3 regions of the Streptomyces sp. BB1-1-1 genome follow, and region 1 is predicted to be linked to each of the others. Evidence: riboswitches for the same ligand, from Rfam matches in the RefSeq annotation. Region 1 holds a riboswitch; each other region holds the start of a gene.
What was found. A riboswitch is a leader RNA that binds a small molecule or an ion and turns the genes downstream of it on or off. The one in region 1 is predicted to bind cyclic di-AMP.

Region 1 (7,559 bases):
GCTGCTGCTGCCCGCGCGCGGCATGCCCACCGGCGGGCCCCTCGACCCCACCCGCCCCTTCGTACGCCCGCACGCCCCCTGGCCCGACCGCGCACGCACCCCCGCGCCCCAGCCGGCCCCCGTGGCGCCCGCCGCCGAGGCCGAGAAGCCGGACGTCGCCCGCGCCGTCGACGACGTCAAGCGCCTCCTCGGCGAGGGCCGCATCACCCAGGCCGTCGACATCCTCGGCGCGATCCTGCCCGCCGCCGCCGAACAGCACGGCGAACGCTCCCCGGTCGTCCGCACCCTGCGCAAGCAGTACGCCGCCACCCTCATGGACGACGGCCAGTACCGGCGCGCCCTGCCCGAGCTGCGCCGCCTCGCCGACGAACGCGCCGCCGAGGCGGGCCAGGCCGACCCGCAGTCCCTGCGCCACCGCTACGACGCCGCCCAGTGCCTGGAACAGCTCGGCGAACCGGCGGCCGCCCTCACTGAGTACCGCGCGCTGCTGCCGTACTACGAGAACCAGTACGTCGCCGGCGACCCCGACCTCGCCCACGACGTCCGCCGCCGCATCGGCCACCTGCTCCTCGCCCTCGGCGACCGCGCCGCCGCCCACGAGACGCTGGCCCGGCTGCTGCACGACGTGGAACGCCTGCACGGCCCCGGCCACCCGCTCGCGGCCGAGATCCGGCGCACCCTCCAGTGGCTCGGCCAGGTACGCGGCTGACGGCCACCACCCCGGCCGGGGCGCGGCGGTGCCCGAAGTCCTGGTGAATCGTTGGTCGAATGGGTTGGCCAGAGCCGGGCCACTGCCTACCATCGATCATCGCAAGACTTTGTGCACCGTCGCACAATCTCCAACGGGAGGTTCACTTGCACCGCCGCCGTCGCACCGCGCTCCTGTTCACCGCCGCGATCGCCGCGGCGGCGCCCCTGCTCACCGCCTGCGGCAACGACGCGCATCCGGGAGCGGCGGCCGTCGTCGGCGACCAGCGGATCACCGTCTCCCAGCTGGAGAACCGCGTCGACGAGGTGCGCGACGCCCAGCGGGCCGCCGTCCCCGACGACGCCCAGTACGAGCAGGTCGTCGCCCGCACCGGCACCCTCACCCGCGACACCCTGCACGGCATGGTCCTCGACCGGGTCCTGCACCGCGCCGCCCAGGACGCGGACGTGACCGTCAGCCGCCGAGAAGTGCAGGAGATGCGCGGCGGCCTGGAGGAGCAGGCGGGCGGCGCCAAGGAGCTGGAGAGCGTCTGGCTGCAGCAGTACGGCGTCCCGCCCGAGCGCCTCGACGACAACCTCCGCCTCCAGCTGGAGGCCCAGAAGCTCGCCGAGAGCCTCGGCACCGACACCAGCCGCCCCGAGTTCTGGCAGGCCCTCGCCAAGGCCTCCGAGAAGCTCGACGTCGACCTCAACCCGCGCTACGGCGCCTGGGACGTACAGAAGAGCAGCCGCGTCGACACCAAGGTGCCGTGGGTGCGGGAGATCACCGCGGCGCGGACACAACAGACGGCGTAACGGTCCTGCGGGGGCGCTCCGCCGCCCCTGTGGACAACTCACGGGGCTGTCGGCCGCGTGCGTTACGTTCTGATCGTGAACGCAACCACCGCCGACACCACCCCCGGCACCGCCCCCGACCCCGGCCGCGTCGTCCTGCTCACCACCAGCCACCGCGTCGCCCCCGGCCTGCTGTCCTGGCCCGCCTGGCAGGCCCTGCGCACCGCCGACCGCGTCCTGTGCGCCGACGGCGCCCACCCGCAGCTGCCGTACCTGCGCGAGGCGGGCATACGGGTCGACGAGACGGCCCCGACCGCCGAGGAACTGGTCGCCGCCTGCGCCGGCGGCCGCACCGTGGTGGTCGTGGCGACCGGTGAGGGCGACCCCGCCCTCACCGACGGACTGGCCCGCCTCGCCGGGTCCGGCCGCGTCCACATGCCGGACCTGGAGCTGCTCCCCGCCTCCTACGACCTGCCGGGCGCCCGCCTGCTCGACCTCGTCCAGGTCATGGACCGCATCCGCGTCGAATGCCCCTGGTCCTCGCAGCGCACCCACGAGGGCCTGGCCAAGTACGCCATCGAGGAGGCGTACGAACTCGTCGAGGCGATCGAGGACGGCGACCGCGACGAACTCCGCGAGGAACTGGGCGACGTACTCCTCCAGGTCGTCTTCCACGCCCGCATCGCGGAGGAGGACCCCGACGCGCCGTTCTCCGTCGACGACGTGGCCGGCACCATCGTCGCCAAACTGATCCACCGCCACCCGCACGTCTTCGGCGACGAGACCGCGTCCACCCCCGAAGAGGTCAGGGAGCACTGGCTGCGCACCAAGGCGGACGAGAAGCAGCGCACCTCGGTCACCGAAGGCGTCCCCCTCGGCCAGCCGGGACTCGCCCTCGCCGCCAAGCTCGCCTCCCGGGTGCGCACGGCGGACCTGTCCGTCCCGCTGCCCGCCGGCGAGGGCATCGGCTACGAACTGCTGTCCCTGGCGGCCCGCGCCGAGGCCGAGGGCACGGACCCGGAGGCCGCGCTGAGAGCGGCGGCCCGGGCGTACCGGGACGCGATCAGGGAGGTCGAGGCCGCCCGGGGCTGAGACCGGTGCCGTCCGGCGCCGCCGGGGGAAGGCCGCCACTGTCCTGGTCACCGCCGAGGGGGAGGGCCACCACCGCCCTGATCACCGCCGGGGGGGGAGGGCCGCCACCGTCCCGGTCACCGCCGGCTCCCCGGATACGGTCAAGGGGTGACCGACCACTCCACGCCCGACCGTCCCGCCCCCGAGCTCTTCACCTGGGAGTTCGCGAGCGACCCCTACCCCGCCTACGCCTGGCTGCGCGAGCACGCCCCGGTGCACCGCACGCGGTTGCCCAGCGGTGTGGAGGCCTGGCTGGTCACCCGGTACGCCGACGCCAAGCAGGCCCTCGCCGACCCCCGGCTGTCCAAGAACCCGGCGCACCACGACGAGCCCGCGCACGCCAAGGGCAAGACCGGCATTCCGGGGGAGCGGAAGGCCGAGCTGATGACCCACCTGCTGAACATCGACCCGCCGGACCACACGAGGCTGCGGCGGCTGGTCAGCAAGGCGTTCACACCCCGCCGGGTCGCCGAGTTCGCGCCCCGGGTGCAGGAGCTGGCCGACGACCTCATCGGCCGCTTCGCCGGCACCGGCAGCGCCGACCTGATCCACGAGTTCGCGTTCCCGCTGCCCATCTACGCCATCTGCGACCTGCTCGGCGTACCCCGGGAGGACCAGGACGACTTCCGGGACTGGGCGGGCATGATGATCCGTCACGGTGGCGGGCCCCGGGGCGGGGTCGCGCGGTCGGTGAAGAAGATGCGGGGCTATCTCGCCGACCTCATCCACCGCAAGCGCGCGGCACTGCCGCCCGAACCCGGCCCCGGCGAGGACCTCATCTCCGGGCTCATCCGCGCCTCCGACCACGGCGAGCACCTCACCGAGAACGAGGCGGCGGCGATGGCCTTCATCCTGCTCTTCGCGGGTTTCGAGACCACGGTGAACCTCATCGGCAACGGTGCGTACGCCCTGCTCACCCACCCCGGACAACGGGACCGCCTGCAGACGTCCCTCGCCGCCGGCGAGCGCGCCCTGCTGGAGACCGGCGTCGAGGAACTCCTGCGCTACGACGGCCCGGTGGAGATGGCCACCTGGCGCTTCGCCACCCGGCCGCTCGCCATCGGCGGGCAGGACATCGCGGCCGGCGACCCCGTCCTCGTCGTCCTCGCCGCCGCCGACCGGGACCCGGAGCGGTTCGCGGACCCGGACACCCTGGATCTCTCCCGCCGCGACAGCCAGCACCTCGGGTACGGCCACGGCATCCACTACTGCCTCGGCGCCCCGCTCGCCCGCCTGGAGGGGCAGACCGCCCTCGCCACACTGCTCACCCGCTTCCCGGACCTGCGCCTGGCCGCGGACCCGGCCGAACTGCGCTGGCGCGGCGGGCTCATCATGCGAGGTCTGCGCACCTTGCCCGTGTCGTTCACACCCGTCCCGTCGTCGGCGGGCAACGGTTCGTCGCCGACGCAAAAGTGACACGCGCTCAACTCTGTGATCTTCACGTGATCTGCGCGGCATGAACTTGTGACAAGCGATCATCTGCCTATACGTTCACGAATCAGCGTGGCGCCGAGCATCACCCGCCGCGCGGTCCCCGCTGTCTCGTGAAAGGTCGTCGCATGCTCTCCGGGAACGGTCGTCACCGCCGCCCCCGCCAGGCTCCCGCCCTGGTCGTCGCAGCCGGAGTGACCGGCTCCGCCATCGCGATCCCGCTTCTCGGCGCCACCGGCGCCCACGCGGCCGACGGGGCGAACTGGGACCGCGTCGCCGAGTGCGAGACAGGCGGCGCCTGGAGCCAGAACAGCGGCAACGGGTACTACGGCGGCCTGCAGCTCTCCCAGGACGTCTGGGAGCGGTACGGCGGCACCGAGTACGCGCCGAGCGCCGACCAGGCCAGTCGCTCCCAGCAGATAAGAGTCGCCGAGAAGCTGCACGCGGACCAGGGGATCGCCGCCTGGCCGACCTGCGCCCTGCTCGCGGGCATGGGCAACGGCCCGGCGCCCACGGACAGCGGAACCGGTTCGACGGGTGACGGCACGTCGGAGGAGCCGACGGCGCCGGAGACGTCGGACACTCCCGAGCCGTCCGGCACGACCGAGTCGCCGGAGCCCACCTCCGAGACGTCCTCTTCGTCCCCTTCGCCGTCTTCGCCCTCCACCCCTGACGCCACGTCGGACAGTGGGGACGATTCGACCAAGTCCGACACTTCCCCTGAAGCCGAGCCCACGGGCAGCGCCGGCTCCCAGGGTGCCGACGCTTCGCCCACGGCCTCTCCGGAGACCGGCGAAAGGGACAAGGCGGGGCAGACTGGCGGGGATTCGGCGCTCACCGACACCGGGGACTCCGGCGCGGGCAAGCATCGCGGCGACAGCGCCGACGAGGGCGCGGCGGACGGTCGTGCGGGCGAGTCGTCGGGGCGGCACGCCTCGCGCGGTGAGGACGAGGTGCGAGAGGTCGCGGACGGCTCGTACACCGTCCGTTCCGGCGACAGCCTCTGGGGCATCGCCGACTCCCTTGGGCTCGACGGCGGGTGGCGCTCGCTCTACGTCGGCAACAAGCAGGTCGTCGGCACCGACCCGGACCACATCCTGCCCGGTCAGACGCTCACGGTCACGGGCGAATCGGGCGAAAAGTAGGGGCAGTTCGCGTCATGGTTCGAGACTGTATGTCCGTTTTGGATCACGTGAGAGATAGGTCTCAGAAGCCGTGATCGTCTTTGAAAATCCGCGGAGCGCGTGTCTACGGTCATGACCGCTCGCCATCGCGGGCCCCGGCTGCCGCAACGCCGAATCCTGCCAGCGGCCGTCCGGGAACAGTCGTCGCGCAAGCGCCGAAGGCAGGAGCGGGGGACCCAAGGTAAGTGCCGCACCGGGCAGTTGAGCCGGAGCGGCTAGGGGTGGAGCCGAGTTCCGCGAGGAACCCGGCCGGGCAACTCAACCGGCCCGAACCCGACAGCTCACCTCGCAGGCGTCGGTGAGGGGATCAACCATGCTGTTTTCCGGCAAGGGCAAGCACCGCCGTCCGTCCAAGGCCACCCGTGTCATCGCCGTCGCCGGCGTCACCGGTGCCGCCGTCGCCGCCCCGCTGATGGCGGCCGGCAACGCCTCCGCCGCCACCGCGTCCGAGTGGGACACCGTCGCCCAGTGCGAGTCCGGCGGCAACTGGTCCATCAACACCGGCAACGGTTACTACGGCGGTCTGCAGTTCTCCGCCTCCACCTGGGCCGGCTACGGCGGCACGCAGTACGCCGCCACCGCCGACCAGGCCAGCAAGGCGCAGCAGATCGAGATCGCCGAGAAGGTGCTCGCGGGCCAGGGCAAGGGTGCCTGGCCGGTCTGCGGCACCGGCCTGTCGAGCGCCGCGTACACCGGTGGCGGCGCCGAGAGCCAGGACAGCGGCTCCTCGCAGAGCGAGAGCGGCGGCTCCACCGCCGACCGTTCCGCCGAGCAGAAGGCCTCCCGCTCCGACGAGCGCCCGGCCGCCGAGCCGAAGGCCGAGAAGCCGGCCGAGAAGAAGACCGTCACCACCCCGACCGGCAAGAAGGTCGAGAAGGGCGACGGCGAGTACAAGGTCGTCAAGGGCGACACCCTCAGCTCGATCGCCGAGGAGCACGACGTCAAGGGCGGCTGGGCCAAGGTGTTCAAGCTGAACGACGACATCGTCGACGACGCCGACCTGATCTACCCGGGCCAGCAGCTGCACCTGAAGTAAGCAGCGGCCCCCTGCTCCCGTCCCGGTGCGTGTTCCCCCGTACGCACCGGGACGGGTTTTTCACGCCCCGATCCCGCCCCGGTTTCCGGGAACGTCTTTGTTCCGTTCGGAAACAATTTACTCTCGGTTCTGTCCAGCGGGTGGGCGATCGGCTGGCCGATCGCCCGGAGCCGGTTAGGCTCGGTCCCGCAGAGCCGCTGCGGTCCTGTGGACCCGCGCGTCACACCGAAGCGTCACATTGAAGAAGGAGATGCTCGTGCCGTCCATCGACGTCGTCGTAGCCCGGGAAATCCTGGACTCCCGAGGCAACCCCACGGTCGAGGTCGAGGTCGGCCTCGACGACGGCAGCACGGGTCGTGCCGCCGTCCCGTCCGGCGCCTCCACCGGTGCCTTCGAGGCCATCGAACTCCGTGACGGCGATGCGGGCCGTTACCTGGGCAAGGGCGTCGAGAAGGCCGTCCTCGCCGTCATCGAGCAGATCGGCCCGGAGCTGGTCGGCTACGACGCCACCGAGCAGCGCCTGATCGACCAGGCCATGTTCGACCTGGACGCCACCGACAACAAGGGCTCGCTGGGCGCCAACGCCATCCTCGGTGTCTCGCTGGCCGTCGCGCACGCCGCCTCCGAGGCCAGCGACCTGCCGCTCTTCCGCTACCTGGGCGGCCCGAACGCGCACCTGCTGCCGGTGCCGATGATGAACATCCTGAACGGCGGGTCGCACGCCGACTCGAACGTGGACATCCAGGAGTTCATGATCGCCCCGATCGGCGCGGAGTCCTTCTCCGAGGCCCTGCGCTGGGGCGCCGAGGTCTACCACACGCTGAAGAAGGTCCTGAAGAGCAAGGGCCTGGCCACCGGCCTCGGCGACGAGGGCGGCTTCGCCCCGAACCTCGGCTCCAACCGGGAGGCCCTCGACCTCATCCTCGAGGCCATCAAGGAAGCCGGCTACACCCCCGGCGAGCAGATCGCCCTCGCGCTCGACGTGGCCGCGTCCGAGTTCTACAAGGACGGCTCCTACACCTTCGAGGGCAAGACCCGCTCCGCCGCCGAGATGACCGAGTACTACGCCGAGCTGGTCGAGGCGTACCCGCTGGTCTCCATCGAGGACCCGCTGTTCGAGGACGACTGGGACGGCTGGAAGGTCCTCACCGACAAGCTCGGCGACAAGGTCCAGATCGTCGGCGACGACCTGTTCGTCACCAACCCGGAGCGCCTGGCCCGCGGTATCGACGAGAACGCCGCCAACGCCCTGCTGGTCAAGGTCAACCAGATCGGCTCGCTGACCGAGACCCTGG
Region 2 (7,559 bases), 550 kb from region 1:
CGCCGACCGCCCAGGGACTAGGCCGACGCCTCCGTCAGCCTCCCCACCTCGCCCTCCGTCAGGCTCAGTTCCGCCACCCCCAGCAGCGCCGGCAGCTGCTCCACCGTGCGCGCGGACGCGATCGGCGCGGCGACCGTCGGCTGCGCGGCCAGCCAGGCGAGGGCGACCGTCGCGACGGGAGCGTCGTGGGCCTCGGCGATCTCGTCCAGGACCGCGAGGACCCGTCGGCCGCGCTCGGTCTCCAGGTGCTTCGCCGCCCCGCCCGCCCGCGGGCTGTCGACGGCCGCGCCGGGCCGGTACTTGCCCGTGAGGAAGCCGGACGCGAGGGCGTAGTACGGCACGGCGGCCAGGCCGGCCCGCTCGGCGAGGTCGCGCGGCTCGCCCTCGTACGTGTCGCGCGAGACCAGGTTGTAGTGGGGCTGGAGGGCCACGTACCGGGCGAGGCCCTCACGGTCGGAGAAGGCCAGGGACTCCGCGAGCCGCTCGGCGGAGATGTTGGAGGCGGCGATGTGCCGGACCTTGCCCGCCTTCACCAGCTCGTCGAGCGCGCCGATGATCTCCTCCACCGGCACCTCGGGCTTGTCGAAGTGGGTGTAGTAGAGGTCGATGTGGTCGGTGCCCAGGCGGCGCAGCGAGGCGTCGGCGGCGGCCTTGATGTTCGCGGCGCTCAAGCCCGGGTACTCGGGGTGCTGGCTGACCTTGGTGGCGAGGACGACGTCACCGCGGTTGCCGCGGGAGGCGAGCCACTTGCCGATGACGGTCTCGGACTCGCCGCCGCTGTTGCCGTCGACCCAGGCGGAGTAGGAGTCGGCGGTGTCGAGGAAGTTGCCGCCGGCCGCCGTGTAGGCGTCGAGGACGGCGAAGGAGGTGTCCTGGTCGGCGGTCCAGCCGAAGACGTTGCCGCCGAGGGCGAGGGGGAAGACCTCCAGGTCGGAGGAGCCGAGCTTGCGCAGAGAAGTCATGTCCTGCGTCAACGAACGCACCGGACCTGGCGATTCCGGAAGCGGGGCAAAGATCCCGCAAACCGGCAGCCCTGACGTCGGGGGGTCGTCGTCAGGACCGCCGGCGATCGGAGGAAACGGCGCCGCGCGAGGCGCGGATCAGGGAGTCAGGCCCTTGCTCTGCAGCCACGCCATCGGGTCGATGCCGCCGCCTCCGCTGGTGTGGACCTCCATGTGGAGGTGCGCGCCGGTGACGTTGCCGGTGGCGCCGACGCGGCCGATGACGTCACCGGTGGTGACCTCCTGGCCGACGCTGACGCTGATGGAGGACTGGTGGGCGTACCAGATCTCGGTGCCGTCGTCGAGGGTGAGCACGGTCTTGTAGCCGTACGACCCGTCCCAGCCGGCCGACGTGATCGTGCCGCTGTGCACCGCCTTGAGCAGCGTGCCCGTGGGGGCGGCGAAGTCGAGGCCGGTGTGGTAGCCGGAGGACCAGTAGGCGCCGGCCTGGCCGAAGCTGGAGGAGATGGTGTACGAGGAGGTCGGCAGCGTGTACTGCTTGGCCAGCTTCGCGAGCCGCTCGGCCTCGGCCTTCTTCGCGGCCTCCTCCTCCGCCTTCTTCTTGGCGGCGGCGGCCTTGGCCTCGGCCTCCTTCTCCGCCTTGGCGGCGGCTTCCGCGGCCTTCTTCTCGGCGGCGGCCGCGGCTTCGGCGGCGGCCTTGGTCTCGACCTGGGCCTGCTGCTGCTCGGCCTGCGCCATGATCCGGGCCCGCAGCGTCTCACCGGCGCCGGGGTCGCTCTCCGAGGAGGTCTCGGCGGCGACCGTGCCGATGCCGCTGAGCGGGGTGGCGGAACCCTGCGGCTCCGGCTTCTCCTCGTCGGAGATGAGCGAGCCGACGTTCGGCAGGTCCGGCATGGAGATCGACACCGGCGGCTTGCCGGTCTGCGCGCTGGCCATGCCGCCCGCGCCGACCGCGGCTATGACACCGACGCCGAGGACGGTGGAGCTGCGGGCGAGCCCGCCGCGCTGCTTGGCGACGCGGTGCCGGCCGCGTACGGGGCGGATGGAGTCCGCGGTGGGATTCCACTCCTCCCAGGGGCCCTCTTCGGTGCGGTAGCCGTCGTAGCCGAAGGTTTCGGTGTCGTGCCCGCTGGGCACGAACGGGGCCTCGGGGGCAGGCCGGTTGGACGCCACGTGGGCGTACTCCTTTCCTTCCTTTCGCCTACCGGGTTAGCTGACGGGTTCGGAGCAGGAAGGTCTCCTACGCGCGTATATCCGCCGTGACTAGGCACGGCGTCATACGCCCGATTCACCCCAATGTGGTGGTTCCCCGGTTCCCTTGCGGGATTCGGCGCGTGCGCACGGAGCCGCCTTCTGTGACGGCTGGGACGACCGCGCTGCGTTATCGAACGTTAATAGACGCGGGGCTCGGATTCCAAGCCGTTCCTCTTGATCATTAACGCATCCGTCCCGGACGTACGCCTCACGATCGGTGAAAACCGGGCGAGTTGACCGGTCCTGAGTATTCCCTTTCCCGCTTCGAGTTTCTGACAGTACGTCAGTTGTTATGCGGAGGGGGGTCGGTCGGTCACGTCCGGTGATGTTGATCAAGGGCCGATCAGGGCCGTCGTACGGCGAGCAGTGCCATGTCGTCGGCCATGCCGCCCCCGGAGTGCCGGCGTACGTCCTCGGCGAGGGTGTCGAGCAGCTCCGTCGGATGCCGGAACACGCGGCCGGCCAGCCGCACGTGCGGTTCGTAGAACTCGCCCCGGGCGTCCCGCGCTTCGGACAGTCCGTCGGTGTACAGCAGCAGCGTGGCCCCACCGGGGAAGTCGGCCTCCTCCGCGCGGTCGGGCCACACGCCCAGCTCGCCCATGCCGAGCGGCAGCGCCGACTCCCGGGCGGGCAGCGGGCGCAGGGTGCCGTCGGCGTACAGCAGCAGGGGCGGCGGATGGCCGCGGTTGACGATGCGGACGATCCCGTCGCCGTGCGGGAGTTCGGCGAGTACGGCGGTGGTGAACCCTTCGAAGGCGTCCAGTCCGTCGCGCCGGGTGCCCTCGCGCGCCAGCGCCCGCTCCAGCCGCTGCGCCACCGCCTCCAGCGTCGCCTCCTGCTCGGCGGCCTCCCGGAACGCGCCGATCACCACGGCGACGGCGGCCACCGCGCCCATGCCCTTGCCGCGCACGTCCCCGACGATGAGCCGGATGCCGCGCGCACTGTCCTGCACCGCGTACAGATCACCGCCGATGAAGGCGTCGGCCTGCGCGGCCTCGTAGCAGGCGGCGATCTCGAACCCGCCGATCCGCTCGGCCGGCTCGGGCAGCACGGCGCGCTGGGCGGCCTCGGCGATCTCGCGGACGGAGACGAGGCGCTCGCCGGTGCGGCGGACGAAGCCGTTGACGAGTACGGCGAGCACGGCGACCGTCGCGATGGTGATCAGCTCGGTGAGGGAGTCGACGTAGTGGATGACGCCCTTGCTCAGTTGCAGCCCGATGACGGCGGCGACGACGGCGACACCGGTGAGCGCCGTGCCGCGCCGTGAGTAGATCGGCGCGGCGACCAGGGGCGCGGCCGTGTAGAGGGGGCCCGCGGTGAAGTACCTCGGGGTGAAGATGTCGTACAGGACGGCGGCGACGATCAGCAGGATGGGGAGCAGGCGTACGAAGGCCCGCCCGTACGAGGTCCGCCGCGGCGGCCCCGCGTCCGGCGGCACGCGTTCCGGGCCGTCGCCGAGGCCGGGGTCGGGCACGGGATCGCCGGGGAGCCGGCCGCCGGCCCGGGCGTACGCTCCCTCGTCCTCCAGCTCACCTGGCCGCACCACTCGTCTCCCGCCACCCCGCACGTCCGCGCCGCTTGCCGTCCCGGTCCTCCAGGTTTCCCGGAGCGGGGGCGGAGGGCGAGCCCGTGGGGGCCGATCGGGTGACGGAGTGCTGAAGTGAGGATGAGTGACGGCGCATGCGCCGCAAACACACCGAAGGCCGGAATCCTCATGGATTCCGGCCTTCGGCCTTGAGTAGCGGGGACAGGATTTGAACCTGCGACCTCTGGGTTATGAGCCCAGCGAGCTACCGAGCTGCTCCACCCCGCGCCGTTGTGTCTCTACTGTACGTCATCCCGGGGGTGGAATGCACATCCGTATCTCCCTGCCCCTCCAGGTGGCGGTTCGGGGCCTTCGCCCGCTCCTCGTACTCCGGCAGTACGACGACGGCGGCGCCCCCGGCGGCGAGCACTCCGCTGCCGTCCGCCCCCGGCACGAAGGTGTCCGGCTCCCGCCAGGCCGTGACCACGCGCCGTACCCCGGCGTCGAGGATCAGCCGGGCGCAGGGCGCGGGCCGGGAGGCGCGGCGGGCGCACGGCTCCAGGCTGCTGTACACGGTGGCGGTCGCGAGCCGCGGGTCGGCGGGGTCGGCCTTCGCGAGCGCCGCCTCCTCGGCGTGCACGACGGGGTCGTCCCCCTCCCGCGAGTGCCCCCGCGCCAGCTCGCTCCCGTCGGCGGCGACCACGACCGCCCCCACGCTGAACGCCGTCCCGGACGGCGGGCACAGCTCGGCGAGCTCGCAGGCGAGCGCCAGCCAGTGCCGGTCGGCGGCGGTGACGCGGTCGCCGGTGCCGGGGGCGGTGGGCAGGTACCGCGTCAGCACCACGTCCTCGATGCGCCGCGACTCCACGAGCCGCAGCCGCCCGCCCTGGTAGACGCCGGGCCCGAAGAGGCGGGGCGCGTCCGGGTCGCCCACGAACAGCGGCGCGAGGACCAGCTGGAGTTCGTCGGCGAGTTCCTGCTGCAACAGCTGGGTGTGCAGGGTCCCGCCGCCCTCGACCATGAGCCGCTGTACGCCTCGCCGGTCGTGCAGGTACTCCAGGCCCGCGTGCCAGTCGAGTGCGGGGCCGAGCGGCACGACGTCGGCGCCGATCCCCAGCGCGCGGGCACGCCGGGCGCCGTCGTCCGTGGTCAGGAGCACCTTCTCCCCGCCCGTGTGCCAGAACGCCGCCGCCGGGTCCAGCTCGCCGGTGGCGCTGACCGTGACCTTCAGCGGGTACTCCGCCTCCCCGGCCGCGACCCGGGCCGCCCGCCGCTCGTCCGAGTTCACCAGCAGCCGCGGGTTGTCGGCCCGGATCGTGCCGGCGCCGACGAGGATCGCGTCGACGGAGGCCCGCACCTCGTCGACACGGTCGAAGTCGGCCGGGGAGGAGAGCAGGAGCCGGTCGGGGCCGGCGTCGTCCAGGTAGCCGTCGAGGGAGACGGCGGCGGAGAGGAGGACGTAGGGGAGGGGCATCAGGCACTCCGGTCAGACGAGTGGACTGGTCGTCGCCAGTAGCCATCGGTCATTGCCAGGCGAACCGTGTCGACGACGATAGTCCGTCCCGACAACCCGGGTGCCGGCTCAGGGAGCGTCGGTGCCGTCGTCCGCTTCGGGCAGGCGTCGGCCACGGGACTCCGCGACCCTCAGCGCGTCGGCGAGGCACTCCGTCAGCCGGATCGCGGTGTAGCGGACCTCGGCGTTCGGGGACACGGGGTCGTCCAGCAGCCGGCGGGCGGAGCGCAGCACGTCCAACCCTTCGGTGAGCTGCCTGGCCTCCGTCTCGTCGGCGAGGCGCGACACGATCCCGCTCCCGTCTCCGGGGGCGAGGAAGCAGGGCTTGCCTTCCGGTGACAGCCAGGGCAGGAGCCGTAGCGCGGTGTACGCCGTCATCAGGCGGCCGCCTTCCGCGCGCCGACGACGTGCTGATCGAGGTCGATGCCGAAGTCGGCGGCGAGGTAGGGGCGGACGAGGCGGGAGTCGGTGCCGTCGAGGGGGAGGTGCCGGCAGTAGGGGGAGTGGTGGAGGGGGAGGCGTGCGGGCGCGGTACTGGGGAGGATGCGCGGGCGCGGGGCGCTGCCCGCGCGGTGGGTTCCGGTACCCGGGCCGAAGAGAAGGCCCAGCCAATGGGCGATGCGGTGGATAAGGTCGTGCATGTCGACGCTCCTGGTAAGCGTTGGCCGTGCCCCGGGGCCCTGCCAGGCCGCCGGGGTCTTTGTGTTGGCGACGATACCGCTAACCGCGTCCCCCTGCACCCCTCTCCGTCCTACCGCGCCCCGACGCGGCACGCCGCGTTCTGCCCCTGCGAGCTGCGTAAGGGTGCAGCACCGTGGAGGAATGACTGAGCTACCGCGCTACGAGTACGTGAAGCTCGCGGACGCCATTGCCGCCGAGATCGCGTCCGGCAAGCTTCCGCAGGGAGCGGCATTGCCTGGCGAACGGGCCATGACAGGGCTCTACAGCGTGAGCATCGGCACCGTGCGACGCGCGATCGTCGAACTGCGGAACCGGGGCCTCGTCGCGACGCTGCCCGCGAAGGGCACGTACGTCATCGGGCAACCCGGCGCATCCGAAAAAGACGACGGGACCGTCAACTGACGGTCCCGTCCGTACTGGTAGGCCCTGTGGGACTCGAACCCACAACCAATGGATTAAAAGTCCACTGCTCTGCCAATTGAGCTAAGGGCCCGGGGCGTGTTGCGTGATGTTGCCACACCGAGCATAGCCCGACGCGGCCGGGACGCCGATCGGGTATCGGGGTCACGGCCGCGTCGCGCCGGTGTCGTGGGACGCGGTGGTTACGGATCCACCGGCTCGGGGGCGTTCGCGCGGGCGGCCACGCGGGCCCGGGTGCGTTCATGGTCGGGGTTGAGGAACCAGTGGCGGGCCGAGGCCAGCCACCAGGTCGCGGCGAAGCCGAGGACGACCAGGACGGCGATCGGCGCGTAGTTGAAGGTCTCCCAGGTGACCGGCGAGACCTGCGGCAGCATGAATAGGACCGTGATGACGCCGACCCACGCCACCGCCACCACGCCCACCGCCTGCGACCAGCGGCCCAGGTGCCAGGGTCCGCGTTCGAAAGCGGCGCCCTTGCGGACGCGCAGCAGGGTCGGGATGACGTACGCGATGTAGAGGCCGATGACGGCGATCGACGTCACCGCCGCGTACGCCGTGACGTTGATCAGGTAGGGCAGGCCGAGGACCAGCGCGGCCAGTGCCGCCAGCCAGACCGCCGCGACCGGCGTCCGGGTGCGCGGGTTGACCGTGTGCCAGACGTGGGAGTAGGGCAGCGCGCCGTCGCGGGAGAAGGCGTAGATCATGCGGCTGTTGGCCGTCACCGACGCCATCCCGCAGAAGAGCTGCGCTCCGATGACGACGAGGAGGAGCAGCTTCCCGGCGGTCGCGCCGAGGGCGTCGAGCAGGATCTGGGCGGGCGGCGCCCCCGTGGGGGACGTCAGGGCGCCCTCGTAGGACTGGATGGCGAAGGTGAAGCCGAGGAGGAGGACGAAGCCGGCGATCCAGGACGTCCAGATGGCGCGGACGATGCCCTTCGGGCCGGCCGTGGACGCGTCGTGCGTCTCCTCGGTCATGTGGGCGGAGGCGTCGTAGCCGGTGAAGGTGTACTGGGCCATGAGGAGGCCGATGAGGACGACGTAGACGCCGCTGCCCCAGCCGGTGTTGTTGACGAACTCGCCGAAGACGAAGGACGCCGACTGGTGTTGGTCGGGGGCGAAGGTCAGCGCGCCGACGATGACCGCGACGCCGGCGACGTGCCACCAGACGCTGATGCTGTTGAGGAGGCCGACGATGCGGACGCCGA
Region 3 (7,559 bases), 1.6 Mb from region 1:
CGGCGAGGTCGCGGTCCGGTGGCTCCGCCGTCACCCGGTCCTCGGCGACGACCACGTCCCCGGCCCCCTGCTCCTTCAGCACCCTGGCCGCCTCCCCCGCGTCCGGCGTGGTCACCACCAGCCGGCCGCGCGCCCCGGCCGCGAGGTCGGCGACCGCGCCCTGGCTGATCAGCCGCCCCTGCGCCATCACGGCGGCGTGCGTGCACACCTGCTCGATCTCGTCCAGCAGGTGGGAGGAGAGGAAGACGGTGGTGCCGTCGGAGGCCAGTTCCCGCACGAGCGCGCGGATCTCGCGCATGCCCTGGGGGTCGAGCCCGTTGGTCGGCTCGTCCAGGACGAGCAGGCGGCGCGGCTGGAGCAGTGCCGCGGCGAGCCCGAGGCGCTGCTTCATGCCGAGCGAGTACGCCTTCGCCTTCTTGCCGGCGGCGGCCGCGAGGCCCACCCGGTCCAGCGCCGCACCGACGCGCTCTCGCCGGGTGCGCGGGTCGGCGGCCGGGTCGGCGGCGTCGTAGCGCAGGAGGTTGTCGCGTCCGGAGAGGAAGCCGTACAGGGCGGGGCCCTCGATGAGGGCGCCGACCTGGGGCAGTACGGTGCGGGCCGCGCGCGGCATGGGCCGGCCCAGGACCCGGGCGGTGCCCGAGGTGGGCTCGATCAGGCCCATCAGCATGCGGATGGTGGTGGTCTTGCCGGAGCCGTTCGGGCCGAGGAAGCCGAAGACGCTGCCCGCCGGGACGGTCAGGTCCAGACCGTCGACGGCGAGCTGTCCGCCGCGGTAGCGCTTGGTGAGCGCCCGGGTTGCGATGACGGCGTCATCCGCGCTGTCCCCCTGGTCCGGACTCTCCGCTTCCGTGGCGGACGCTTCGGCCATCGGCTCCCTCGCTTCGTCGTCGTAGCTGCTCCGTGCTGATGCCCGACGCCGGACGCCAGGCCCGGCGCCCGGCGCCTGACGCCCGACGCCTGACGCCTGACGCCCGACGCGACCCGACGCCTGACCACCTTGACCTGACGCCTACTGGGCCGCGTCGGCCGCCTTCACCAGCGCGTCCTTGGTGACCGCACCGGCGTAGACCTTGCCGTCGTCCGTGATCAGGGCGTTGACCAGGCGGGTCTTGAAGACCGTGCCGGAGCCGAAGTCGCCCTTGACCTGGTCGCCGAAGGAGCCCAGGAAGCCGCCGAGGTCGCCGCCCGCGGAGGCCGTGGGCAGGCCCTGGCCGCCGGTGTCGAAGGTGGCGATCGAGTTCCAGCCCTCGCCGATGACCTTCGGGCCGTCCGTCCCCTTGAGGCCGTCCGTCCCCTTCAGGCCGTCCATCTCCTCGGCGAGGCCACCCTCGGCCTCCCGCCCGTGCTCCGGCGCCTCGGCCGCCTCGTCGGCCTCGGTGACCTTCGCACCCTCGGGCGGGGTGAAGTCGAACGTCGACGCGTCCGGCTTCGCGAAGCTGACCTTGGTGAAGCCCGCGTCCACGACGGCGGCGCCGCCGCTCGACGGGGTCAGCGTGAACTTCAGCGGCATGCCGGTCTCGGCGTCCACCGCGACGCTGATGGCGCCGACCGTGGAACCGTCCTGCTTGGGCTTGATCACCAGTCGGTACGCGTCCCGGCCGGCCACCTGCGCGGTGCCGTCGACGGTCACGGACGTGGTGTCGTCGACCGCCTTGAGGGCCTGGTCGGCGAAGTCCTTCGGGGTGGCCGGCACCTCCTTCTCCGGCTGCTCGGCGCTGCCGGACGTGGTGGCGTGGTAGACCTCGTTGGACTTGCTGTCGTAGCCCCAGACGTCCTTGCCGTCGTGGATCAGGCTGTACTCGGCGGCGTTCTCCAGCAGCGACAGCTTCTGCCGGTCGGGGCCGTCGGCGGCGACCCGCAGCGTGTGGGTGCCGGACACCAGCTCGGTGAGCTTGGCCGAGGGGTCGGCGGCGGAGCCGCCCTCGTCCCCGCCCGAACCCGGGCCGCCGGACATACCGGACATCAGGCCGCTCTCCAGGCCGCCGAGGTCCGGTAGGCCCAGGTCGGTGCTGATCTTGACCGTGCCGGACAGCTGCTCGACGTCCGACTTGGCGATCTTCTCTATGAGCTGCTCCGCCGTGACCTTCGGAAGGTCGGGGTCCCCGGAGTCGGCGAGCGCGGGGACGAGGCCGATCGTCGCGGCCGCCACTCCCATCACCGCGACCGGGACGACGTACCGCGCGGCCCTGCGCCGTCCGGCGCGCAGCTCCTCGCCCTCCCCGGCGGTCGTGTTGTCGTCGGAATCGATCGGTGCCATGTGTGCCCTACCTCCGTCGTCGGCGGCGGCTGTCCCACGATCTCGCGCTCGTTCACCCGTGAGCCGCCATTCTCACCCGAATCGGTGAGGATTGGTGTTTCCGTGGTGTCCATCTGACCAAATCGGCCAAGCGGAATCGTCAGACCGCGGGCTCAACTCCGCCTACTCCTGCGGGATGACACGGAGGGGTCGCGGCTCCCCCGGCCCGTAGGGGGCGGGGTAGGCGGCCGGGCGCTCAGCCGGCCCGGTGCACCACGGCGTCGCACAGTTCCACCAGCGCGGACTTCGCCTCGCACTCCTTGAGCGGGGCCAGCGCCGCCCGGGCGTCCTTGGCGTACCGCACGGTGTCCCGCCGCGCCTGCTCCAGCGCGGGGTGGGCGCGCAGCAGCCGCAGCGCCTCCGCGTGCCGCGCGTCGTCGCTCAGGTCGGAGTCCAGCAGCTCGCACAGGGCGATGTCCTCGGCGAGCCCCAGCCGGGCCGCCCGCTCGCGCAGCCGCAGCACCGGGAGGGTCGGGATGCCCTCACGCAGGTCGGTGCCGGGCGTCTTCCCCGACTCGTGGGAGTCGGAGGCGATGTCCAGGACGTCGTCCGCGAGCTGGAAGGCGACGCCGAGCCGCTCGCCGTACTGGGTGAGCACGTCCACGACCGTCTCGTCGGCGCCGGACATCATCGCGCCGAACCGGCAGGAGACCGCCACCAGCGAGCCCGTCTTGCCGCCCAGCACGTCCAGGTAGTGGTCGACCGGGTCCCGGCCGTCCTGCGGCCCCGCCGTCTCCAGGATCTGGCCGGTGACGAGCCGTTCGAACGCCAGGGCCTGCACGCGGACCGCCTCGGGACCGAGGTCGGCGAGGATCTGTGAGGCGCGGGCGAAGAGGAAGTCGCCGGTGAGGACCGCGACCGAGTTGTCCCAGCGGGTGTTGGCGCTGGGCACGCCGCGCCGTACGGCGGCCTCGTCCATCACGTCGTCGTGGTACAGGGTGGCGAGGTGGGTCAGCTCGACGACGACGGCCGAGGGCACGATCCCGGGGGCGTACCGGTCGCCGAACTGAGCGGAGAGCATCACCAGCAGTGGCCGGAAACGCTTGCCGCCGGCCCGCACCAGATGCTGGGCGGCCTCCGTGATGAACGGAACCTCGCTTTTGGTTGCCTCAAGCAACCCTTCCTCGACCGCAACCAATCCGGCCTGGACATCGGCTTCCAGAGCCTGGTCCCGCACGCTCAGCCCGAACGGCCCGACGACGGTCACGAGGGGTCTCCTGTCTGCTGGTGTCTACTGGCGATTACCTGGTTTGTCGATAGGTCGCTGCCACCACTCAAGTCAGCGTATCCGGTCACCTTTCGATCACCGCTAGCGCCCACCGTTACAGGCCGGTCGGTATCGGATCATGCACAGTATGTTTTTGATCAGGTGATATGAGCAGATATCGATCGCAATCACCAGGGGCCGGAACCCGCCACCGAAGATCACATCACCCCTCCCAACGGCCCGCACTCCGAATACGTCACCCGCTCGGGTCACCCCGATCCCGCCCCGAACGGATGCCCGCACAGCACACGGAAACACCGGCCGGGGCGGGGTCGGAGACGAGAGACGCGCGGCGGCCGACCCACCCGACCGCCGGCCGGAACCCGAAACCCTCCCCACCTACGGGCGATTGACTCCGAGTTGGCATTAATGCCCGATTTGCCAGCCTTGCTGAGGCGGGTGAGTTGGCTCACTTCGCCCCACCTGTAGGCAACCCTGCCGCCGACCGTGCCCTCCCTTTGCCCCGCAAGCCAGTTGAGGCTTGGCAGCCGCAAAGGATCAAGCACCTCAAACACCTCAGACCAAGGTCAACAGGCGCGTTGGGTGATTCCTGCACTTGTTTCGGACATGTGCTCTCGCATACGTTCCCGGCCTGTCGGGCGGACGCCGAATCCTGCCACCGCCCGGACGCACAGTCATCCGCCAACAAACTCGCAGGCAGGAGCGGGGGACCCAGGTAAGTCGCCGCACCGGTCACCACCGGAGCGGCTAGGGGTGAAGCCGTGCCCGTCAGGGCCCGGCCGGGCACCTCCCCGCCCGAACCCGACAGCTCACCTCGCAGGCGTAAGGAGAGGGACTCAAGCATGTCTGCCAACGGTCATAACCGTCACGCCCGCACCGCCCGCCTCGCCCGGAAGCTCGCCGTGGCCGGCACCGGCGCCGCCGTGCTCGCCCTGCCGCTCATCGGGGCCACCAGCGCCTCCGCGGCCACTCCGGCCGCCACCACGGCCGCCGCGACCGCCACCACGGCCGCGACGACGTACCCGGACAACCTCGACGGCTGGATCCGTGAGTCGCTCGACATCATGGCCCAGCACGGCATCCCCGGCTCGTACGAGGGCATCCACCGCAACATCATGCGGGAGTCGTCCGGCAACCCGCTGGCCATCAACAACTGGGACATCAACGCCATCAACGGCACCCCGTCCAAGGGCCTGCTCCAGGTGATCGACCCGACCTTCCAGGCGTACCACGTGCCCGGCACCTCCTGGGACCCGTACGACCCGGTCGCCAACATCACCGCCGCCTGCAACTACGCGGCCGACCGGTACGGCTCGATGGACAACGTCTTCGGCGCGTACTGAGCCGTAATACGGGGCTCTGCGCCCTAACACCGGGCTCTACGCCGTAATAGCAGGCTCTGCGCCGTATCACGAAGCTCTGAAGATCCGTTCGAGGACGACGGCCACGCCGTCGTCCTCGTTCGTCAGGGTGACCTCGTCGGCCACCGCCTTGAGTTCGGGGTGGGCGCCCGCCATCGCGACACCGTGGGCCGCCCAGTCGAACATGGGGATGTCGTTGGGCATGTCCCCGAAGGCGATCGTCCGTCGGCGGCTCACGCCCAGGCGCTCGGCGGCCAGCGCCAGGCCGGTGGCCTTGGTGATGCCGCACGGCTGGAGCTCGACCGTCCCCGGACCCGACATCGTGACCGTGGCGAGGGAACCGACCACCGCGCGCGCCGTCGCCGCCAACTCGTCGTCGGACAGCTCGGGATGGCGCAGCAGCACCTTGCTGATCGGCGCGCTCCACAGCTCGTCGCGCCGCTCGACCCGCACCGCGGGCAGCGTCGGGTGAGGCATCAGGTAACCCGGCTCGATGAGGGTCAGGCCGTCGACACCGTCCTGGTCGACCGCCGCGTGCACCTGCCCCACCTCGGCCTCGATCTTGCCGAGCGCGGTCTCGGCCAACTCCCGGTCCAGGGTGACCGACCACAGCATCCGGTGCGCGCCGGCGTCGTACACCTGGGCGCCCTGGCCGCACACCACGAGCCCCGTGCAGCCGAGACGGTCGAGCAGGGGCCGCACCCGGGGCGCCGGCCGCCCCGTCACCACCAGATGCCGCGCACCGGCCCCGGCCACCCGCGCCAGCGCGGCCAGTGACCGGCCGGACACGGTGTCGTCGCCGCGGAGCAGCGTGCCGTCGAGATCGGTGGCGACGAGTGAATACGCGGTGCGGTCCATGATCAGAGAATACGGACACCGCACCTGTCCGACTCACCCGCGATCGCTTCCGAACGAGGAGGCGCGAGGTCGGCACGAGTCCGCACGAGTACGGCACGAGTGCGCACGAGGACGCACGTTCGTGTCCGAAACCTGGCACATCATCGGCTAAAGCCGGTTAAAGGCCTGTGCACCGGTTGGCAACAACATGGTCCGCTACCTACCGGCCGGACGGCACCCGGGGGTACCTTCCTTTTGTCCAGGGGGGACTTGATCGGGGGGTCGGGTTGAACAGCGGACGTGTGCGTGTGCTCAGGCCGGAGGAACTGGGCGAGGGGGAACGGGAGCACTGGCGCGAGCTGCGCGCCAAGTCGACGGCACCACGCAATCCGTTCATGGAACCGGAGTTCACCGACGTCGTGGGCCGGGTGCGGCCGCGGGCACGGATCGCGGTGGTGTACGACGGCGGTGAGGCGGCCGGTTTCCTGCCGCACGAGCGCGGACCGCTGGGTCAGGGCCGGGCCATCGGACTCGGGGTCTCGGACTGCCAGGGCGCGGTGCTGCGCCCCGGCCTCACCCCGGACACCCGCGAACTGCTGCGGGCCTGCTCCCTGTCGAGCTTCGCCTTCGACAACCTGGAGGCGGAGCAGCGGTTGTTCGTACCGCACGCCGCCGAGGAGCACACCACCTACGTCATCGACGTGGAGAAGGGCTACGAGGCGTACGAGAGCGGGCTGCGCGACCGGTCGCCGAAGTTCCTCAAGACCACCCTCGCCAAGGAACGCAGGCTCGGCCGTCAGGTCGGGGACGTGCGTTTCGTGTTCGACGAGCGGGACCCGGCCGCGCTGCGCACGCTCATGGAGTGGAAGTCGGCGCAGTACCGCAGGACGGGACGCCGGGACCGGTTCGCGCAGGAGTGGATCACGCGGCTCGTCGGGCGGCTCGCCAGGACCCGGGCGCCGGAGTGCACCGGCACGCTGTCCGTTCTCTACGCCGACGGCCGACCGGTCGCCGCCCACTTCGGACTGCGCTCGGCGACGGTCCTGGCGTGCTGGTTCCCGGCTTACGACCCGGAGTTCGCCAAGTACTCGCCGGGTCTTGTCCTGCATCTGCGGATGGCCGAGGCAGCCGCCGGCCAAGGCATCGGCATGCTCGACATGGGACGGGGTTCGGCGGAGTACAAGGACGCGCTGAAGACCGGTGACCTGCCCGTGTACGAGGGGGCGGCGACGCGCGTGGGGGCGGGCGCCGCGCTGCACTGGCTCGGCCGCGAGCCGGCCCGCCGCGCGCACGGCTTCGTGCGCGACCGGCCCCGGCTGGCGTCGCTGGCGGTACGGACGTTGAGGGGCGCGGCCCGGCTGCGCCGGTCGTGACGGAGGGCAACCACGAGGGGGTGGGCGCATGGCCGGTGAGCGGCGTGCGTCGCGAGAGACACGGCAGGAGATAGCAGGGTTCCTGAGCATCGGGCCGGTGCAGGTCGCCGAGCTGGATCTCGGCCCCGAGGGAGAGGGGAGGGCCGCGGGCGCCGAGGGGGCGGAGCTGAGACCCGGTCCGGGCAGCCCGCCGGTGACGACCGGCGCGGTGTTCGTCCTGGTCAGACGGGCGGGCCGGCCCGTCGGTACCGTGCTCGGACAGGTGCCCGAGGGCGCGGATCCCACGGAGGTGCTGTCCGGGCTCGCCCGGAAACTGCCGCAGGGGGCGCCGCCCGAGCCGTTGCCCCGGCCGCCGTCCGCCAGTGTCGTGGTCGCCACCCGGGAACGCGCGGACCAGCTCGCCCGCGCGCTGGACTCGCTGCTCGCGCAGGACCACCCGGACTTCGAGATCGTCGTCGTCGACA

Region 2: it holds a riboswitch for cyclic di-AMP, as region 1 does, so the genes downstream of both, RI578_RS21430 (M23 family metallopeptidase) here and RI578_RS24000 (transglycosylase family protein) in region 1, are expected to answer to the same signal.
Region 3: it holds a riboswitch for cyclic di-AMP, as region 1 does, so the genes downstream of both, RI578_RS16560 (transglycosylase SLT domain-containing protein) here and RI578_RS24000 (transglycosylase family protein) in region 1, are expected to answer to the same signal.

The regions. Positions count from the first base shown of each region.
Region 1 is NZ_CP134203.1:5,198,276-5,205,834, forward strand. Features, by position in the region: gene pkaE (serine/threonine protein kinase PkaE) at 1-709, shown strand, start outside; gene RI578_RS23980 (SurA N-terminal domain-containing protein) at 856-1,503, shown strand; gene RI578_RS23985 (nucleoside triphosphate pyrophosphohydrolase) at 1,579-2,574, shown strand; gene RI578_RS23990 (cytochrome P450) at 2,722-4,029, shown strand; gene RI578_RS23995 (transglycosylase family protein) at 4,173-5,189, shown strand; cyclic di-AMP (ydaO/yuaA leader) riboswitch at 5,372-5,538, shown strand; gene RI578_RS24000 (transglycosylase family protein) at 5,542-6,264, shown strand; gene eno (phosphopyruvate hydratase) at 6,521-7,559, shown strand, end outside.
Region 2 is NZ_CP134203.1:4,646,931-4,654,489, reverse strand. Features, by position in the region: gene RI578_RS21435 (aldo/keto reductase) at 18-962, opposite strand; gene RI578_RS21430 (M23 family metallopeptidase) at 1,101-2,135, opposite strand; cyclic di-AMP (ydaO/yuaA leader) riboswitch at 2,147-2,305, opposite strand; gene RI578_RS21425 (PP2C family protein-serine/threonine phosphatase) at 2,560-3,759, opposite strand; tRNA gene RI578_RS21420 (tRNA-Met) at 3,956-4,029, opposite strand; partial or broken gene RI578_RS21415 (dihydrofolate reductase family protein) at 4,088-5,215, opposite strand; gene RI578_RS21410 (hypothetical protein) at 5,324-5,632, opposite strand; gene RI578_RS21405 (hypothetical protein) at 5,632-5,895, opposite strand; gene RI578_RS21400 (winged helix-turn-helix domain-containing protein) at 6,077-6,337, shown strand; tRNA gene RI578_RS21395 (tRNA-Lys) at 6,353-6,428, opposite strand; gene RI578_RS21390 (amino acid permease) at 6,538-7,559, opposite strand, start outside.
Region 3 is NZ_CP134203.1:3,605,518-3,613,076, forward strand. Features, by position in the region: gene RI578_RS16545 (ABC transporter ATP-binding protein) at 1-868, opposite strand, end outside; gene RI578_RS16550 (DUF2092 domain-containing protein) at 1,010-2,257, opposite strand; gene RI578_RS16555 (polyprenyl synthetase family protein) at 2,493-3,503, opposite strand; cyclic di-AMP (ydaO/yuaA leader) riboswitch at 4,194-4,361, shown strand; gene RI578_RS16560 (transglycosylase SLT domain-containing protein) at 4,367-4,867, shown strand; gene RI578_RS16565 (HAD family hydrolase) at 4,934-5,743, opposite strand; gene RI578_RS16570 (GNAT family N-acetyltransferase) at 6,031-7,095, shown strand; gene RI578_RS16575 (glycosyltransferase) at 7,193-7,559, shown strand, end outside.